4 regions of the Serratia sp. C2(1) genome follow, and region 1 is predicted to be linked to each of the others. Evidence: predicted binding sites of a transcription regulator. Region 1 holds the regulator's gene; each other region holds the start of a gene.

Region 1 (4,783 bases):
CTATCACTCCGGGGAGACGGAGGATGCACGCTTTTTTTTGCGGTGGCTGCGTGCCACCCACGGCGAAGTGCCGACGGCGGCGGTTGGCGTCTCGCTCGGCGGCAACATGCTGGCCTGCTATCTGGCGCAGCAAGGGGCAGACAGTCTGTTGCAGGCGGCGGTGATCGTGTCCGCACCGCTGATGCTGGAGCCTTGTTCGTTGCGAATGGATCAAGGGTTTTCGCGCGTTTATCAGCACTATCTGCTCGGGCAGTTGAAACAAAACGCCACCCGCAAGCTGCTGCACTACCCCGACACCCTGCCGCTCAAACTGCCGCAACTCCGGGCACTGCGCCGAATCCGCGATTTTGACGATGTCATCACCTCACGCGTTCACGGCTTCAGCGACGCCACCGATTACTACCGTCGTTGCAGCGCGCTGCCGCTGTTGCCGGCAATTCAGACGCCGCTGCTGATCATCCATGCCAAAGACGATCCCTTCATGACCGACGCAGTGATCCCCGACATCGCCAGCCTGCCGCGCAACATTGAATACCAGCTGACCGAGTTTGGCGGCCACGTCGGCTTTGTCGGCGGCAGTTTGAACAAGCCCCACATGTGGCTGGAATACCGCATTCCATCCTGGCTTTCCCCTTATCTGGAACCCGCAACGTGATTATCCCCTGGAAAGAACTGGAGACCGAGACCCTGAACAGCCTGATCGAATCCTTTGTGCTGCGCGAGGGCACCGACTACGGCGAACACGAACGTTCGTTGGAGCAGAAAGTGGCAGACGTTCGCCGCCAGTTGCAAAACGGCGAAGTACTGCTGGTGTGGTCAGAACTGCATGAAACCATCAACATCATGCCGCGCGGGCAGTTCCGCGCCGGGCAGGAAGAAATTTAGTGCCTGCCGGTTCTATGACTGACGGAAAAAATCAGGTAACAATGAATCATTGCAAACCCGCGCGCGGAATTTTGCCCTTGGCAAAAAGGCGTCAAACAGACCAATAACCCTACTCTGACGCCGGCGCATTTAACACGGAGTGACAACCACCATGTCCGCCAAACATCCCGTTATCGCAGTGACCGGCTCCAGCGGCGCCGGCACCACCACCACCAGCGTGGCGTTCCGCAAGATATTCCAGCAGTTGAACATCCGCGCGGCGGAGCTGGAAGGCGACAGCTTCCACCGCTATACCCGGCCGGAAATGGACGCGGCGATCCGCAAAGCGCGCGATCTGGGTCGTCATATCAGCTATTTCGGGCCTGAGGCCAACGACTTCGGCCTGCTGCAACAGAGCTTTATCGAGTACGGCAAGAACGGCACCGGACGGTCGCGCAAGTATCTTCATACCTACGACGAAGCGGTGCCCTATAACCAGGTACCCGGCACCTTTACACCCTGGGAAGCGCTGCCAGCGCCGACCGACGTGCTGTTCTATGAAGGGTTGCATGGCGGCGTAGTTACCGAACATACCGACGTGGCCAAACATGTCGATCTGCTGGTCGGCGTGGTACCGATCGTTAACCTGGAGTGGATACAAAAACTGATCCGCGATACCGGCGAGCGCGGCCATTCCCGTGAAGCGGTGATGGATTCTGTGGTGCGTTCGATGGAGGACTATATCAACTACATTACGCCGCAGTTCTCCCGCACCCACATCAACTTCCAGCGCGTGCCGACGGTCGATACCTCCAACCCGTTCGCCGCCAAAGCCATTCCTTCACTGGATGAAAGCTTCGTGGTGATTCATTTCCGTGGGCTGGATCAGATCGATTTCCCTTATCTGCTGGCAATGCTGCAAGGCTCGTTTATCTCGCACATCAATACGCTGGTCGTGCCGGGCGGCAAGATGGGGCTGGCGATGGAGCTGATCATGGCGCCGCTGGTGCAGCAACTGCTGGAAGGCAAAAAAATCGAGTAATGGGCCGGAGCGCGGCGGCAGGCCGCGCCCCTAAATTCTTGCGTTTTACGCCACGTCGCGGATTTCAAAGCTGTGGGTCACGCTGGCGGCCTTGTTCAGCATCAGCGATACCGAGCAATATTTCTCGGCGGAGAGGTTCACCGCACGTTCAACGATCTTGTCGGTCAGATCTTTACCGGTCACGATAAAATGCAGGTTGATATGGGTAAATACGCGCGGCGCTTCTTCACGCCGTTCGGAGGTCAGTTTCACCTCGCAATCGCGCACGTCATTCCGCCCTTTTTTCAGGATCGACACCACGTCGATAGCGCTGCATCCGCCCACCGACATCAGCACCATTTCCATTGGGCTGGGCGCTTTATCGCCGGCATTGCCATCCATCAATACCTGATGGCCGGACGCGGATTCACCCAGAAACGTCAACCCTTCTACCCACTTAACTCTTGCCTGCATGCTGGTCACTCCGGTTAATTTCTTAAAATCAGGGTACGCTTTCGCATAGAAACTGGCAACGGAACCTGATGCTAATCATGCGCGAGCAAGACAACACGAGACACCCGCCTCACTCTGTGCTACAAACAGAGCCGCAATAAATCTTTCCGGGACACTGATTTCAGGGAAACTCCCAGAGAAAGGCTCCTTTACCGGTATGTTAATAGAATGTAGCTTGCAGCTCTCCCGGCAAGTTAATATGCTAGAGCGACAGCGTATATTTATGACACGCCTCAAAACCTGCTGCCAGCCACCCTTAAAACAACGGCGACAGCACGTTTTACAGGGAACTCTGACCCCTGTGACACAAGGCAGCGATAACAACAGAGGATAACAGCGAATGGTTCTCGGCAAACCGCAAACAGACCCTACACTCGAATGGTTCCTGTCTCATTGCCATATCCACAAATATCCATCCAAAAGTACGCTGATTCACCAAGGTGAAAAAGCCGAAACGCTTTACTACATCGTAAAAGGCTCCGTCGCGGTGCTGATTAAAGATGAAGAAGGTAAAGAGATGATCCTGTCCTACCTTAACCAGGGGGATTTCATCGGCGAGCTTGGATTATTTGAAGAAGGCCAGGAGCGTAGCGCCTGGGTCAGGGCGAAGACCGCCTGTGAAGTGGCTGAGATTTCTTACAAGAAATTCCGCCAGCTGATTCAGGTCAACCCGGACATCCTGATGCGCCTGTCAGCGCAGATGGCAAGCCGCCTGCAAGTGACCTCAGAGAAAGTGGGTAACCTCGCCTTCCTGGACGTTACCGGCCGCATCGCGCAAACGCTGCTGAACCTGGCGAAACAGCCCGATGCCATGACTCACCCAGACGGCATGCAGATCAAAATCACCCGCCAGGAAATTGGCCAGATCGTCGGTTGCTCACGTGAAACCGTCGGCCGCATTCTGAAAATGCTGGAAGATCAAAACCTGATCTCCGCCCACGGCAAAACCATTGTCGTTTACGGCACGCGTTAATCACTGAAAAAACGGCGCGATGATTCGCGCCGTTTTTTTATGCCCCGACCGACCATGTGGCGTCGACTGATTTACCACCCGGAAGTCAATTACGCACTGCGGCAAACGCTGGTGCTGTGTCTGCCGGTGCTCCTTGGCCTGCTGATTGGCCACCTGCAACTCGGCCTGCTGTTTTCCCTGGTTCCCGCCTGCTGTAACATCGCCGGGCTGGACACGCCCCACAAACGTTTTTTCAAACGCCTGATCGTCGGCGGCTCACTGTTCGCACTCAGCAGCCTGTTGCTGCAGCAGGCGTTGCTATGGCAACTGCCGCTGCCGGCGTTAATGCTCGGCCTGGCCCTGCTGCTCGGCGTCAGCGGCGAAATCAGCCCGTTGCATGCCCGCCTGCTCCCCGCCGCGTTGATCGCCGCCATTTTTACGCTCAGCATGGCCGGCACGGTGCCGCTGTGGTACGCCCCCTTGCTGTATGGGGTGGGGACAGCCTGGTACGGCCTGTTCACCTGGTTCTGGTTCAAGCTGTGGAAAGAACAGCCGATGCGCGAATCGCTGAGCCAGCTTTATCTGGAACTGGCGGACTACTTCGAAGCCAAGTATTCCCTGTTGACCCAACATACCGATCCGCAAACTGCGTTACCGCCGCTGCTGGTGCGCCAGCAAAAAGTGATGGACCTGATCAGCCTGCTGTATCAGCAGCTTAACTTTTTGCCGCACGCCAATAATCTCGAGCAAAAACGCCTGCAACGGACCTTTCAGGTCGCGCTGGATTTGCAGGAGCACATTACCGTCAGCCTGCACCTGCCGGAAGAAGTGCAAAAGCTGGTGGAGCAGAGCCAGGCCGAGGCGATTATCCGCCGCAATGCGCAGGTGATTGCCGGCCGGCTGCGCACGGTGGCGCACGATATTCTCTACCATCAATACTCCCAGCGCTTCAGTATGACCCACGAGCTGGCCGCCCTGGAGAAAGTGGCCGCACAACACCCCGACAACCCGGTGGGTCAGTTCTGCTACTACCACTTCAGCCGTATCGCTCGCCTGCTGCGCACCCAGCATCCGTTATACCGCCGCGATCTGATGGCCAATCAAAGCCGCCTGCCGTTCTGGCCGGCGCTGTTCAGCTACCTGTCGTTCAAATCCAACGCCCTGCGCAATGCGGCCCGTCTGGGGGTGATGCTGGCGGCGGGCAGCAGCCTGGGTATGGTGTTCAACCTGCCAAAACCTTACTGGATCCTGCTGACCATCATGCTGGTGAGCCAGAACGGCTACAACGCCACCCGGGTGCGCATCCAGCACCGTGCGCTCGGCACATTGGCCGGGCTGGTGATCGCCGCCGGGTTGCTGCAGTTGCAGATGCCCGAGAGCGCTACCCTGAGCGTGATGTTGGTCATTACGCTGGCGGCCTATCTGGTTTCGCG
Region 2 (4,783 bases), on a different contig from region 1:
GCTCTTCGCCGAGTTGATCGAGGATTACGGTGCCGGAGGAGTGGCAGTTACCGAGGTAACCCGGCAGATTGGCGCGCTCGACCAGCTTGTCCAGCAGTTCCTGCGGGAAGCTGTTGTGTTCGTCGCTGAAATAGCCCCAATCGAACAAGACCGGTACGCCGGCGATTTCCCAGTGGCCTGACGGCGTATCTTTACCGGAAGACAGTTCGCTCGCATAAGCGTAGGCACCGATAATATCCGCATTGCTGTCCAGCCCCTGCGGGAAGGTACCGGTGGACTCTTCCGCCGCTTTACCCAGGCCCAGACGGCTCAGGTTAGGCAAGGTCAGCGGGCCCTGACGGCCAACGTTGGCTTCACCGCGCGCGCAAACCTCGGCAATGTGGCCCAGGGTATCGGAGCCCTTGTCACCAAAACGCTCGGCATCTTCGCTTGCGCCGATACCAAATGAGTCCAATACCATAATAAATGTGCGTTTCATCTGTGCTCTCCTGCGTGTTCTCACGCTGTGGGCGACAGCGAAAAGGCCGCTGCCGCTCCTGATTCGTTAATTATTCCGTGATGCGCTTATACACCACTGGCGTTTCTTCCGGCGCTTTGTCGCTCAGCACCATAGCGCTGCGTACCGCTTCGGCCGCCTGCTGCCAAGTCTCTTCGTCGTTGGCGTGGATCACCGCCAGCGGCTGCTGGGTATCCACTTTATCGCCCAGTCGCGCCATGCCGGTCAGGCCGACGCTGTAATCGATACTGTCGGTCGCGCGGCGGCGACCGCCGCCCAGCGATACCACCGCCATGCCCAGCGCACGGGTATCCATCGCGCTGATAATGCCCTGTTTTTCGGCATACACCGGCTTGCTGAGGGTCGCGGCCGGCAGATAGCTGTCGTAGCGCTCGACGAAATCGGTCGGGCCCTGCTGCGCCGCCACCATGCGGCCAAACACTTCTGCCGCTTTGCCATTGTCCAGCACTGCCTGCAGCTTGGCGCGCGCGTCGGCGTCATCTTTCGCCAGGCCACCGGAAAGCAGCATTTCCACGCACAACGCCATCGTCACTTCCAGCAGGCGCGGGTTGCGGTATTCGCCGGTCAGGAAACGTACCGCCTCGCGAACTTCCACCGCATTGCCGGCGCTGGAGGCCAGGACCTGATTCATGTCGGTCAGCAGTGCGGTGGTTTTACACCCTGCGCCGTTGGCCACGCCAACGATCGCCTGCGCCAGATCGGCCGACAGCGCATAGGTCGGCATAAAGGCGCCGGAGCCGACTTTAACGTCCATCACCAGCGCATCCAGCCCTTCCGCCAGCTTCTTCGCCAGAATGGAGGCGGTAATCAGCGGAATGGAATCTACGGTGGCGGTGATATCGCGGGTGGCGTAAAAACGCTTGTCCGCCGGGGCCAGCGAGCTGGTCTGGCCGATAATGGCCACGCCAACGTCCTGAATAATCTTGCGGAAGGCGTTGTCGTCCGGGAAAATGTTAAAGCCCGGGATCGCCTCCAGCTTGTCCAGCGTACCGCCGGTATGGCCCAAACCACGGCCGGAAATCATCGGCACGTAGCCGCCGCAGGCCGCCACCATCGGGCCGAGCATCAGCGAAGTGACATCGCCCACGCCGCCGGTGGAGTGCTTGTCGACCAAGGGCCCGTTCAGCGACAGGCTTTTCCAATCCAGCACGGTACCGGAATCACGCATCGCCATGGTGAGCGCCACGCGCTCCGGCATGGTCATATCGTGGAAATAAATGGTCATCGCCAGCGCGGCGATCTGACCTTCGGAAACCACATTGTCGCGGATCCCATTGATGAAAAAGCGGATTTCCGCCTCGTTCAACGGCTGACCGTCACGTTTTTTACGAATAATTTCTTGTGCCAGGAACAAAGCATCCCCCTGATTGAGCGAATGTAGGGTGCAGGCAGGCGCTGCATCGCGCCTTGCCGACGTTATCGATCAGTATCCGCTGCCGGGCGCTGCGGTGCTGTGGCCCAGCGTCGTCAGCAGGCTGGCTAACAGGCTGGAGGCGCCGAAACGGAAATGACGCGCGTCGGCCCAGCCTTCACCCAGAATACGATCGGCAAGTTGCAGATAATGCAGCGCGTCTTCCGCCGTGCGCACGCCGCCGGCCGGTTTGAAACCCACCGTTTTGGCGACGCCCAGATCGCGGATCGTCGACATCATCAACTCTGCGCTTTCCAGCGTGGCGTTGACCGGCACTTTACCGGTAGAGGTTTTGATAAAATCGGCACCGGCGTTAATGGCAATTTCCGACGCTTTACGGATCAGATTGGCCTGCTTCAATTCACCGGTTTCAATAATCACTTTAAGCAGCACGTTGGCCGCCTGGCAGGCTTGCTTGCACTGCTTCACCAGCTCAAAACCGACCTGCTCATTACCGGCGATCAACGCGCGGTAAGGGAACACCACGTCGACTTCGTCGGCACCATAGGCGATAGCCGCACGGGTTTCCGCCAGCGCGATGTCGATATCGTCGTTGCCATGCGGAAAGTTGGTGACGGTCGCGATGCGGATGTCCGGCGTCCCTTGCTCACGCAGGGCCTTGCGCGCCACCGGAATAAAGCGCGGATAAATGCAGATGGCCGCCGTATGGCCGGCCGGGCTGTTGGCCTGACGACACAGCGCGATCACTTTCTCATCGGTGTCGTCATCGTTAAGCGTGGTTAAATCCATTAGGGCCAGCGCACGTTGCGCTGCTGCGGTTAATTCGGTCATAAAACTCTCCAACTGCGAACCTGGGTGTTGGCGAGCGGACTTGGTTCCTTGAAGATAGCGCCGGGGAACGGGTTCCCGCGGCGGCAACTGAGATCCTTCTCACCGCACTTGGCCCTGCATATCGAGCAGGGTCAGTAATAGCTATTTGAACACGATCGCCCGGGGCAATTCGCGCTCAGAGTCACACTATATGAAATAACACTGTAACAGGACGGAATTATATGTGAAGAGCATCACAAAATAACGCGATATCGTTCACAAATTCGCTAAAGAAACGGATGCAGACGACGAGCACGACATCCTGTGCCCGTTTTAGAGTATAGGCGGTGTCCCGCAATAGGGCCTGGTGCGCCATTGCGGAACCTTGCCTGGCTTACAGCGCCAAAAAGAACCCGGCGATGGTGGCGCTCATCAGGTTGGAGAGCGTGCCGGCCGCGACCGCCTTCAGGCCGAAGCGCGCGATATCGTGCCGACGGTTCGGCGCCATGCTGCCCAGGCCGCCGAGCAGGATCGCCACCGATGACAGGTTGGCAAAGCCGCACAGCGCAAAGGAGATGATCGCCTTGGTATGCGTCGACAACACCTGCAATCCTTCCGCCGCCACCACGTCGTCCGGGCGCAAATAGGCGCCGAAATTCATGTAAGCGACAAATTCGTTGACGATAATCTTCTGGCCGATAAACGAGCCGGCGGCCATCGCCTCATGCCACGGCACGCCGATCAGGAAGGCGATAGGTGAGAAGACCCAACCGAGCATCAGCTCCAGCGACAGCTGCGGGTAGTCGAACCAGCCGCCGATACCGCCAAGGATGCCGTTCAGCAAGGCGATCAGCGCAATAAACGCCAGCAACATGGCACCGACGTTCAACGCCAGTTGCATGCCGGATGCCGCACCGGACGCCGCCGCATCGATCACGTTGGCCGGGCGGTCATCTTCGGCGATCAGTTTCGTCGCATCGTCTTTATCGTGGGTTTGTTCGGTTTCCGGCACCATCAGCTTGGCGAACAGCAGCCCGCCCGGCGCGGCCATAAACGACGCGGCAATCAGATACTCCAACGGTACGCCCATCTGGGCATAGCCGGCCAGCACCGAACCGGCCACCGAGGCCAGGCCACCGCACATGACGGCGAAAAGTTCTGACTGGGTCATGGTGGCGATATACGGACGCACCACCAGCGGGGCTTCGGTTTGGCCGACGAAGATATTGGCGGTCGCCGACAGCGATTCGGTGCGTGAGGTGCCCAACAATTTGTGCAAGCCGCCACCCAATACGCGGATCACCAGTTGCATGATGCCGAGGTAGTACAGCACGGCAATCAACGAGGAGAAGAACACGATCACCGGCAGCACGCGCAGAGCGAAAACGAAACCGCCGCCACCGAACACCTCAAACATCTTGTCGGAAACCAGCCCGCCGAAGATAAACGAAATCCCCTGGTTACCGTAGGCGATCACGTTAGCCACACCGGCCGACATGCCGCCGAGAATGCTGCGGCCCACCGGCACGTACAGCACCAGCGCGCCAATGGCTACCTGAATGATGAATGCCCAGACAACGGTGCGCAATTTAATGGCGCGTCGGTTGCTGGAGAGCAGCACGGCGATGGCGATCAGTGCCGCCATTCCTACCAGGCTCATAATGAGTTGCATGCAAAGTATCCCTGTTGCGAAAAAGAAATGCATCCCTACCCGGTAGAAACGAGAGGTCCGCCGAAAAGTGATTTCGGGGTGCGATTATACGGCGCGGGACAGTCCCCGCACCGATTTATGTCACAAATGTATACAACAGGAAGCAAATGAAAATCTTATAACGTGACAGTTGTCACGCTTTTTAAGGATTTTATCGTTCAGAGACGAAACAGGGCGTGGGTATTGCGTTGCAGGTGGGCGGCAATGTCATCCGGGGATTCCGGACGCAGTTGGCACAATATCTGGAACACTTCTGCGGCGCGTTCAGGGCGATTCGGTTGCCCCTGATAACCGGCCAGCGGCATGTCCGGCGCATCGGTTTCCAGCAGCAGGGAGGCCAGCGGCAACTGGGCCATCACGCCGCGGGTTTTCT
Region 3 (4,783 bases), on a different contig from region 1:
CGTTGGCCTTGATATCGATATAGGCCTGATCGGCGCGATCGCCGGAGTATTTCAACACTTCTTCCAGCGTGTCGCTCAGCATTCTCAGATCGTCATCCAGCGTGGTTTGATCCGCATCCGTATTTCTCGCCATGTTAAATTCTCCGTGGTTAAAAAATTAAACGGTTCTTAACTATAGACAAGGATCGTCGGTCCACGCCATCAGACTATTGGCTAAAATCAGAACACTAACTGCACCTTGGCAGCCAGGCTCTTGTCACCGGCAAACGCCAGCGCCTGCGCCAATTGCCGGCTATCGAACTCGGCAGAAAGCAGCGGTAGCGGATCGACTGTCCCGTCGGCCAGCCAGGCCACCGCCAACGCGAACTCCTCAACAAAACGAAACGATCCCAGCAGGTTCAGCTCTTTGGCAATCAGCAGCATCAGCGGGAAATCCGGGAAACTGCCGCCCATGCCCACCTGCACCACCGTCCCTTTGGCACGGGTGATTTCCAGACAACGCTGTAAAGACGCCGGGTGGCCGGAAACTTCAAAGGCGATATCAAAATACCCTTTGTCCTGCAGATAACCGCTGAAATCGTCGTCGGCGGCGTGCAAACGGACATCGGCCCCCATTTCCCCGGCAATATCCAGGCAGCGCGCGCTGAGATCGGCGCAGACAATTTCACCTGCCCCCAGCGCCTTCAGCGCCGCGACCAGTAAGCAGCCTATCGGGCCGACACCGGACACGAACACCTTTTTCCCTTTGACCTCGCCGGGCTGCTTCGCGGCGTGGATCGCCACCGCCAAGGGTTCGGCAAACACCATCACCTTTTCATCGCGATCGGCGTCGAACGCAATGCACTGCGCGCTATCGACCACCTTGTATTGGGTGAAAGCGCCGTCAACATGCGGGAAATACATCGCGCTGCCGAAAAAACGCATTTGGGTACATTGGTTTTGCTGATTCGCCAGGCAATACTTGCACTGCCCGCATGGCTTGCTGGGGTTCAGCGCCACCTTCCGGCCCGGCGCCAGCAGCGCCGAATCGCTGGCCACCACTTCGCCGATCACCTCATGGCCAAGCACCATCGGCTGACGCACCTGAAAGCTGCCGACCTTACCTTCCTGGTAATAATGCAGATCTGAACCGCAGATCCCGCCACGGGTGATTTTCACCAGCGTGCCGTTTCCCTGATATTCCACCTCCTGCTCCACCACCGCCACGTCATATTTGCCGTTGACTACACAGGACCGGGTTTGAATTTTCATCATGATTTTCCGTTGAACAGATCGTTATACCGCAGCGGACATGCCGCCATCGACAAACAGCAAATGGCCATTAACAAAGTCCGAAGCCTTGGACGACAGAAACACCGCGGCGCCAATCAGCTCCTGCGGATCGCCCCAACGGGCGGCCGGGGTGCGCTTGGTCAGCCAGGCGGTAAACTCCGGATTGTCCGCCAGCGCCTGGGTCATTTCGGTTTTGAAATATCCCGGCGCGATGCCGTTGACCTGAATGTTGTAACGCGCCAGCTCCACGCACATGCCGCGCGTCAGCATTTTTACCGCTCCCTTGGAGGCGGCATACGGCGTAATGGTGTCGCGCCCCAGTTCGCTCTGCATCGAACCGATGTTGATAATTTTGCCGCTTTGGCGTTGCACCATATGGCGCGCCACGGTTTGCGACACCATAAACACCGCTTTCTGATTGACGGCGATAATGTCGTCCCAGTCTTTTTCCGGGAATTCGGTAAAGGGATGGCGCCGCTGGATACCCGCGTTGTTAATCAGCACATCAATCCCGCCCATTTCCGCCTCAATCTGCTCAATGGCAGCGTGAATGGCCTGCGAGTCGGTCACGTCAAAAGGGGCAGCATCGGCACTGAAGCCTTCACGCCGCAGGATATCCACCGCGCGTTGCGCATTTTCCCGGCTGGTGGCATTGACCAGAATATGGGCACCGTACTGCGCCAGCCCACGCGCCAGCAGAAAACCAATGCCCCGTGAAGCGCCGGTAATCAGTATTTTTTTATTATCCAGCGAAAACAAGTTGTTCATAAGGTTCCCCGATCCCTGTCATTCAGTTAGAACAGGTGCCTATCTCACCGGATTGCCGCCGGCAAAAACGTGATCTTCATCACTTAAAATCATGTTACTAAAAGCTGTTACCTTTAACGTGAAGCCGCGCATCCACACAGATCGAAAATTAATATATTTCATTGAAAAATAGTGTTTTTATGCTTTTTAACATCGATTGTTATCGCCAAATCGATTTGCTAACATGGGCTTATCCGCGATGTCTCCGCCCGCACCCTGTTAAGGCCCCAGAATGAAGAACCAACGCGTTACGCTGCAAGATATCGCGCTGCTCGCCGGCGTGACCAAAATGACCGTCAGCCGCTATCTGCGTACGCCGGAAAAGGTGGCGGCCGACACCGCCGCGCGCATTGCCGACGTGATGAAAGAGGTTAACTTCACCGACACGGATGAAGCGCGTGCGAACCAAAAACCGCGCATCGGCGTGTTAGTCCCCTCCTTCAACAACCAGATTTTTGCCGATCTGTTGGCCGGCATAGAATCCGTCGCTCTGGAGCAGGGTTATCAAACGCTGGTGGTGAACTATGACTACAGCCGCGAGCGGGAGGAAGAGCACATCGTCCAGTTGCTGGCCTACCCGATCGCCGGGCTGATCCTGACCGATTCGCAGCACACGCTGCGGGCGGAAAAGTATCTGGCGGCGGCAAAAATCCCGGTGGCGCAGGTGATGGATCTGGAAGGGCCGGCGGGGCGAATTGCCGTGGGGTTCGATAACTATCAGGCGGGTTATGACATGACCGAAGCGCTGCTTGCCAGCGGCAAACGCCAGGTGGTCTATTTCGGCGCCATGTCCGATGCGCGCGACTTGAAACGTTTTCAGGGCTACTGCCGGGCGATGGAAAATCAGGGGCTGACGCCGCGCCAAATCACACCGCATAAGGTTTCATCGGTCTCGGTCGGCTCCGATATGCTGGCGATGGCGCGCCGGCTTTATCCTGAGCTGGACGGCATACTGTGCACTAACGACGATCTGGCGGTGGGCGTGTTGCAGGAGTGCCTGCGGCTCGGGTTGAATATCCCGCAGGACATCGCTCTGTCAGGTTTTCACGGTCTGGATATCGGTAAAGCGACCACGCCGGGCATCGCCAGCGTGATTACCCCACGATTTGATATCGGCAAGGTCGCCACCGAGATCCTGCTAAAACGTATCAAAGGAGTGCCATGCATCGAGCGCGTTGACCTGCACTACCGTATCTCACTCGGTGGCACTATTTGAATGACCGTTAGCCGCAACCGGCATTTTTGCCTTCTCGCCGCGCATCGCCAACCACAACCCGCTGTTTTTCATCGCGTAACCAAACACCAGCCCCACCAATAAAGACGTCGTTACCAGCGGCCAGTCGCCCCCGCCGGCAAAGGTAGCGCAAGCGCCGATAAAGGTGCCGGGCACAAATCCCAGCCATTGCTGTTTTGCCTGAATGCACATCAGGAAGGCCACAATGCCGGTCAGCAGGTAGCCAAGCATGCTCCAACCCGGTGCCAGCTCGCTGCCATGAATGATTGCCATAGCCCAAAACACCCCGCTACAGCTGGTCAGAGTACTGATCAACAACCCTTTCAGACCACCCTGCGGACAGGCGAAATAAGCGGTGCAACCGAGAAAACCGGCCCAGCCGATCAACCCCAGGCTGACGGCAACCCATCCCCAGACGCCGGACAGAATTCCGGTAGTGACGGCAATGGCGAAAATAACGTTCATAAATCGACCCGGCAGAAAAGAAAGCGCGCAGTGTACTCGAAAACCGGTAAATTTATGTGAATTAAGTCACAAAAATTATGCAATAAGAGAAATGGAAATTACAGATTTGCTGAATTTGTCACAAAAAAAACCAGCGTGGCAAGCACGCTGGAAATGACACACAACAACACCAGGGAAATCGTTCGCCACATTGCGTGGCTAAAGTATTCTTTCTTATACCCTATGAATATCAAGCTGCAGCCAACCAGGCTACGGCTTGATAAGCCGGGGTATCAGCGCGGGAAACCCGCGCGGGCCACCATGAAGCTCAAAACCAAGCACACCACGGCACTGACCACAAATAACAGGTTGACCGCCAGATGCAGGCTGGCATGGTCGATCACTGCTCCCAACAGGATGGGCACCCAGTTGGCGATATAAGCGATAACGTAAAACAGCGAAATCAGTCTGGCATGGCTGGCCTTCGGTGAAATCAGGTTCACCAGCGTGGCGCTGCCGACAAAAATCGCGCCGTAGGCATAACCGGCAATCACCATCCCTGCGGCGGCCAGGCCCAACGAGTGGATCTGGATCGCCTCGGCGAACACCACCACCGACAACGCCTGCGCCAGGCAACCAAACATCAGCGAGTGCCGCGCATTAATGCGACGACTGAGGATCTGGCTGATGCCGGCAATCACCAGGTAAACGGCAATCACGTAACCGTAAACGCCACGGCTGTGCATGCCCAGCAGCTTTTCCGATACGCTCGGGCCAATCGCCAGAATACTGGCAGCGACCGCCCAGCAGATGAACAGCGCACCGGCACACAGGAAGAACTTGCCGCCCGTGGCGCGCAGGCCGTCACCTAGCGAACTCTTTTCCGTTGCGGCCGCCACCGGCGCTCCGCTTACCGGCACCACCACCACTTCACTCGGCCATTTCAGCATCACGCCCAATGCCGCTACCGCCGCCACCGCCATGATGATAATGAAGGGCAATGAAGTGGTATGGAATCCGGTTTGC
Region 4 (4,783 bases), on a different contig from region 1:
GTTACTGGATGACGCGCAGGGGATCAGGCAGGTTTATTTTGCCGATAACCGGCATCCTGCGCCGGACCTTTCTTCTTTGGTCAATTATCCGCGCATTGAGCTGGTGTTGGCCGGGGAGCAAAGCGTGGCCTGGGTGGGCCATCAGGGGGAACGCCAGCGACAGCTGTTACTGCCCGGGGATGCATTGTTTGTCCCGGCGCAGGGGTGGCACTGCCCACACTGGCAGCGGCCGGTCACCACGCTCAGCCTGCGGTTCAACAAGCAGCAACTCGGCTACAGCCTGCTGAAATGGGATGGCCGCGATCCTATCCCTCAAGGGAAGGATAGCGTGGCACGACGTGGATCGCGCGTGGGATCTTTTACGCTGCAGGCCCTGAGCGAACTGGCGGCGCATCACAACGATCAGCCAACGGCGCGCTTTCTGGTGAAGGGGCTGCTGAGCCATGCGATCGATCTGTTCGGCTCGTCGGCACCGGTGGCATCACGCAGTCAGACGTTGTTTTTGGCGGTGCGGGATTATCTTGAAGCGCATTTCCGTGAGCCCTTAACCCGCGAGTCGGTTGCGCAGTTTTTTGGCATTTCCCCCAATTACCTTTCGCATTTGTTCCAAAAGTCGGGCGGCTTGGGTTTTAACGAGTCCCTGAATCATGTCCGGCTGGAACAGGCCAGACACCTGCTCAGGGACGACAATATGAAGGTAAAGGATGTAGCGCAGGCCTGCGGCTTTGTTGACAGCAATTATTTCTGCCGCCTGTTTCGCAAGAATAACCGATGTTCGCCTTCGGTGTACCGCAGCCGGCAGCGAAGTGAGCCGGCGTTGGACGAGTAGACCGGGCGCAATAGGCCGTGCGCCCGAGGGAGAGTTATTTGACGCCGGCCACGCCGTGCTGGGCGAACCATGCCAGCATGCGTTGCCAGCCGTCCGTTGCCGCTTCGGCATCATAGCTTGGGCGATAATCGGCATTGAAGGCATGACCCGCTTCGGGGTACACCACGATCTCGGCATTGGCGTTAGCTGCGCGAATCGCCTGGCGCATGGTTTCCACCGTTTCCAGCGGGATGCTGGTGTCCTGGCCGCCGTATAATCCCAGCACCGGCGCAGACAGCTGCGTTGCGACGTCGACCGGGTGTTTGGGGGAATTCAGCGTTTTTTCTCCCACGAACTTGCCGTACCAGGCCACTGCTGCCTTCAACTGCGGGTTATGTGCCGCATACAGCCAGGTAATACGGCCGCCCCAGCAGAAACCGGTAATCGCCAGCTTGCCGGCGTCGCCGCCATGACGGGTGGCCCAATGGGCGGCGTGGTCGAGATCGGCCAGCACCTGACTGTCCGGCACCTTGCTCACCAGTTTCTGGAACAATTCGCCTATGTCGGTGTAATCCCTGGCATCCCCCTGGCGGAAGTAAAGCTCGGGCGCTATCGCCAGGTAGCCCTGTTTCGCCAGGCGGCGGCACAAATCCTGAATATGCTCGTGAACGCCAAAAATCTCTTGCACCACCAGCACGACCGGGAAGGGGCCGTCGTGGTTCGCCGGCTTGGCAATATAGGCCGGCAGATTGTCACCCTGCGAGGGAATGGTGGTTTCCCCGGCATGAATACCCTGAACGTCGGTATGAAGCGTAGAAGCGGCCAAGGGTATTACGGCCGGGGCGAATCCCCCCTGAGCCTGTTTTAATGTCATCACATGGTCGGTTTTCATTGCGGTCTCCGTGCAATAGAAAAAAGCGCTGAGAATAACTATAGGTAAGATTACCCGTTATTGGCACCCGGTTGAGCATTTTCGGTCAAGTCCGTAAAAAACGATTAATTATCTGGCTTTAGCGCGTTTTTCTTATCTTTTTATCAGGGTATTGCGCATTTTGGCCTGCATTAGCGCCATAAGGTGCGTTAGCCACATTTTTTGTTGCTAAGTCGCCGATAAAATAAGGCTATTTAAGTAGCATCATCATTGCGGGAAAGGGGCTTGTCGCCAAGGAAAAGGCACTAAATGGCGGTCTATTTTGTCGGCTAGACTTGTGGCAGGTGCGGCTTTCATAGCAGCTCTTGGGTTATTTTATGTGACTTAAATCACAAAAATTATGTAGATTGCTCTCTGTTTCTTTGTTCATGGTGATGGTCGTCACGAAATTGGGTGGCGATTTTCAGTAGAGTACTTTTTTGTTCCTCCCAATAAACATGATCTATGAGGAGTCTCGTATGTCTCAATCTGACGTTTTTCATCTCGGCCTCACTAAAAACGATTTACAAGGGGCCCAGCTTGCCATCGTTCCGGGCGATCCGCAGCGCGTAGAGAAAATTGCCAAGCTGATGGAAAATCCGGTGCACCTGGCTTCCCATCGTGAATTTACTACCTGGCGTGCAGAGCTGGACGGCAAGGCAGTGATCGTCTGCTCCACCGGCATCGGCGGCCCGTCTACCTCGATTGCCGTTGAAGAACTTGCGCAACTGGGGATCCGTACCTTCCTGCGTATCGGGACCACCGGGGCGATTCAGTCGAACATCAACGTCGGCGACGTGCTGGTCACTACCGCGGCTGTTCGCCTCGACGGTGCCAGCCTGCACTTTGCGCCGATGGAATTCCCGGCAGTGGCCGACTTCGCCTGCACCACCGCATTAGTAGAGGCTGCCAAGGCCAGCGGTGCCACTACGCACATTGGCGTGACCGCGTCTTCTGACACCTTCTATCCTGGCCAGGAACGTTACGATACCTATTCCGGCCGCGTCGTCAGCCGCTTTAAGGGCTCGATGGAAGAATGGCAGGCGATGGGCGTGATGAACTATGAAATGGAATCCGCCACCCTGCTGACCATGTGCGCCAGCCAGGGCCTGCGGGCCGGTATGGTTGCCGGCGTGATCGTCAATCGCACCCAGCAGGAAATTCCAAACGCAGAAACCATGAAAAAGACCGAAAGCAAAGCGGTACAGATTGTGGTTGAAGCGGCACGCCGCCTACTGTAATTGCTCCCTTCAACGGGCCGCCAACGCGGTCCGTTTTTTCATTCAGCCTTAATCTGTTACGGTTATACCCACGTTTTGCAAACTGCGGCTGGCCGCAACGTGAAAACCAGGGGGTATACAGCCATCCGCGCCACCCTTTCGGCCGCCTCTTTATCCGTTGATTTCGGTTTTGCCGTTCAGGTTGCGCCTTTTAGACAATAACCACGAGGACGTCTATGACCGCCCAGATTCTGCTTCATCCTTCACTTGCTCCGCTTGATGGCGGCATTAACTTCCGCGATCTAGGCGGCAACAGCGTCGCCGATGGTCGCCGTATCAAACGCGGTCTATTGTTCCGTTCCGGCGCGCTGGATTGTCTGACGGAAAACGACTGCGCCTTCCTGGCCGGCGTGCCGGTGCGCTCGGTGCTGGACTACCGCGACGCCGATGAAGTGCAGGGCAAACCTGATATTCTGTGGCGTGGCGCCGATTACCATCATGTTCCGGCCAACCCATTGAGCAGTGAGGTTAACGCTAACCTGGAAAAGCTGACCAGCCAGACGCTGGCCGGTTTCGACGCGCAGGCGTTTATGCTGGAGTTGTATCGCCGGTTGCCGTTCGGCAATCCTGCGTATAAACGGCTGACTCAACTGCTGATTGCCCCCGATAGCGGTGCTATCGTCCAGCATTGCGCAGTGGGTAAGGATCGCACCGGGGTGGGGGCGGCGCTGGTGTTGTTTGCCCTGGGGGCCGACGAGGCGACGGTGGTTGAAGATTACCTGCTGACCGAAACCACGCTGGCGACCTTCCGCGAGCACATGCTGGATCAACTGTCGATTCGCCTGAACGCCTCGGCGTTGGGGCAGTTCACCTACGTGCTAAGCGTCCGCGAAGAGTTCCTGATGACCGCCCTGAGCTGCATTCGCGCTCAATACGGTTCCACCGATCGCTGGCTGGAGGCAGAATACGGCCTGGGCCCAAGTCAGCGTGAAAGGCTGCAGGCACTCTACCTCGAGTAAACCGCTACACGTTTAGCCGGGGTTTAACCTGCCCCGGCCGGCATTGCGTATCCTTGGCACAGAAAACCCCCGTATCAGGAGCCCGTATTGAGCCTCAACGACATTATCAACTGGGTCAGCGACGCCGTGCGTCAGCACGAAGGCTGGGCCATCCCCATTATTTTCTTCCTGGCATTCGGTGAATCGCTGGCGTTCTTGTCCCTGCTGTTGCCGGCCACGGTGATCCTGCTGGCGTTGGGCGCGTTGATTGGCGAGAGCGGCATCGCTTTTTGGCCTATCTGGGCCGCCGCCGCCATAGGGGCATTTTTCGGCGACTGGCTTTCTTATTGGATCGGTTACCACTATCAGGACCGCGTGGCGCACATGTGGCCGCTATCGCGTAATCCGCAGTTACTGGACCGCGGCCATCTGTTTTTTGAACGCTGGGGTGTGTTGGGGATTTTTATCGGCCGTTTCTTCGGCCCGCTGCGCGCGGTGGTGCCGCTGGTCGGCGGCATCTGCGGCATGCCCCAACGTTACTTCCAACTGGCGAATATCACCTCGGCGATGATCTGGGCGTTCGGTATTCTTGCGCCGGGGGCGTTTGGCATCAAGTGGCTAACCCAATGGTTTGGTTAGTTCTTGCCTGACTTGCGCGGTGTTTCGCAATATTGCGCTACCGGTGCAAAATCAGGCTGGACATCCATACAGTCTCCCCTTAACGTGACGGGCAACAGGCGCATTAAACGCAGGAACGGCAAGGCGTAACAGGAGGCAGGGTGGATACCAGTTTGGTTTACGGTGTGGGTGGGGTAGCGATCGGCATACTGCTGGGGTGGTTGATCGC

The links. The regulator CRP, encoded in region 1, controls carbon source genes, mostly activating them, when cyclic AMP is high. The targets are predictions, from matches to a motif close to ATGTGANNNNNNTCACAT.
Region 2: the regulator CRP is predicted to act here: its motif matches at 2,942-2,959, upstream of deoC (deoxyribose-phosphate aldolase).
Region 3: the regulator CRP is predicted to act here: its motif matches at 2,108-2,125, upstream of idnO (gluconate 5-dehydrogenase).
Region 4: the regulator CRP is predicted to act here: its motif matches at 2,057-2,074, upstream of udp (uridine phosphorylase).

The regions. Positions count from the first base shown of each region.
Region 1 is NZ_JAZFBA010000006.1:25,510-30,292, forward strand. Features, by position in the region: gene V2S86_RS22775 (hydrolase) at 1-655, shown strand, start outside; gene V2S86_RS22780 (YheU family protein) at 652-885, shown strand; gene V2S86_RS22785 (phosphoribulokinase) at 1,037-1,906, shown strand; gene V2S86_RS22790 (OsmC family protein) at 1,952-2,359, opposite strand; gene crp (cAMP-activated global transcriptional regulator CRP) at 2,739-3,371, shown strand; gene V2S86_RS22800 (YccS/YhfK family putative transporter) at 3,426-4,783, shown strand, end outside.
Region 2 is NZ_JAZFBA010000002.1:305,370-310,152, reverse strand. Features, by position in the region: gene deoB (phosphopentomutase) at 1-478, opposite strand, end outside; gene deoA (thymidine phosphorylase) at 549-1,871, opposite strand; gene deoC (deoxyribose-phosphate aldolase) at 1,941-2,720, opposite strand; gene V2S86_RS17035 (NupC/NupG family nucleoside CNT transporter) at 3,094-4,359, opposite strand; gene V2S86_RS17030 (TatD family hydrolase) at 4,569-4,783, opposite strand, start outside.
Region 3 is NZ_JAZFBA010000001.1:509,229-514,011, reverse strand. Features, by position in the region: gene elaB (stress response protein ElaB) at 1-133, opposite strand, end outside; gene idnD (L-idonate 5-dehydrogenase) at 220-1,251, opposite strand; gene idnO (gluconate 5-dehydrogenase) at 1,276-2,040, opposite strand; gene V2S86_RS02435 (substrate-binding domain-containing protein) at 2,312-3,295, shown strand; gene V2S86_RS02430 (DUF1097 domain-containing protein) at 3,275-3,778, opposite strand; gene V2S86_RS02425 (MFS transporter) at 4,051-4,783, opposite strand, start outside.
Region 4 is NZ_JAZFBA010000005.1:280,486-285,268, forward strand. Features, by position in the region: gene V2S86_RS22515 (helix-turn-helix domain-containing protein) at 1-829, shown strand, start outside; gene V2S86_RS22520 (dienelactone hydrolase family protein) at 864-1,700, opposite strand; gene udp (uridine phosphorylase) at 2,198-2,959, shown strand; gene V2S86_RS22530 (tyrosine-protein phosphatase) at 3,175-3,957, shown strand; gene V2S86_RS22535 (DedA family protein) at 4,045-4,575, shown strand; gene rmuC (DNA recombination protein RmuC) at 4,716-4,783, shown strand, end outside.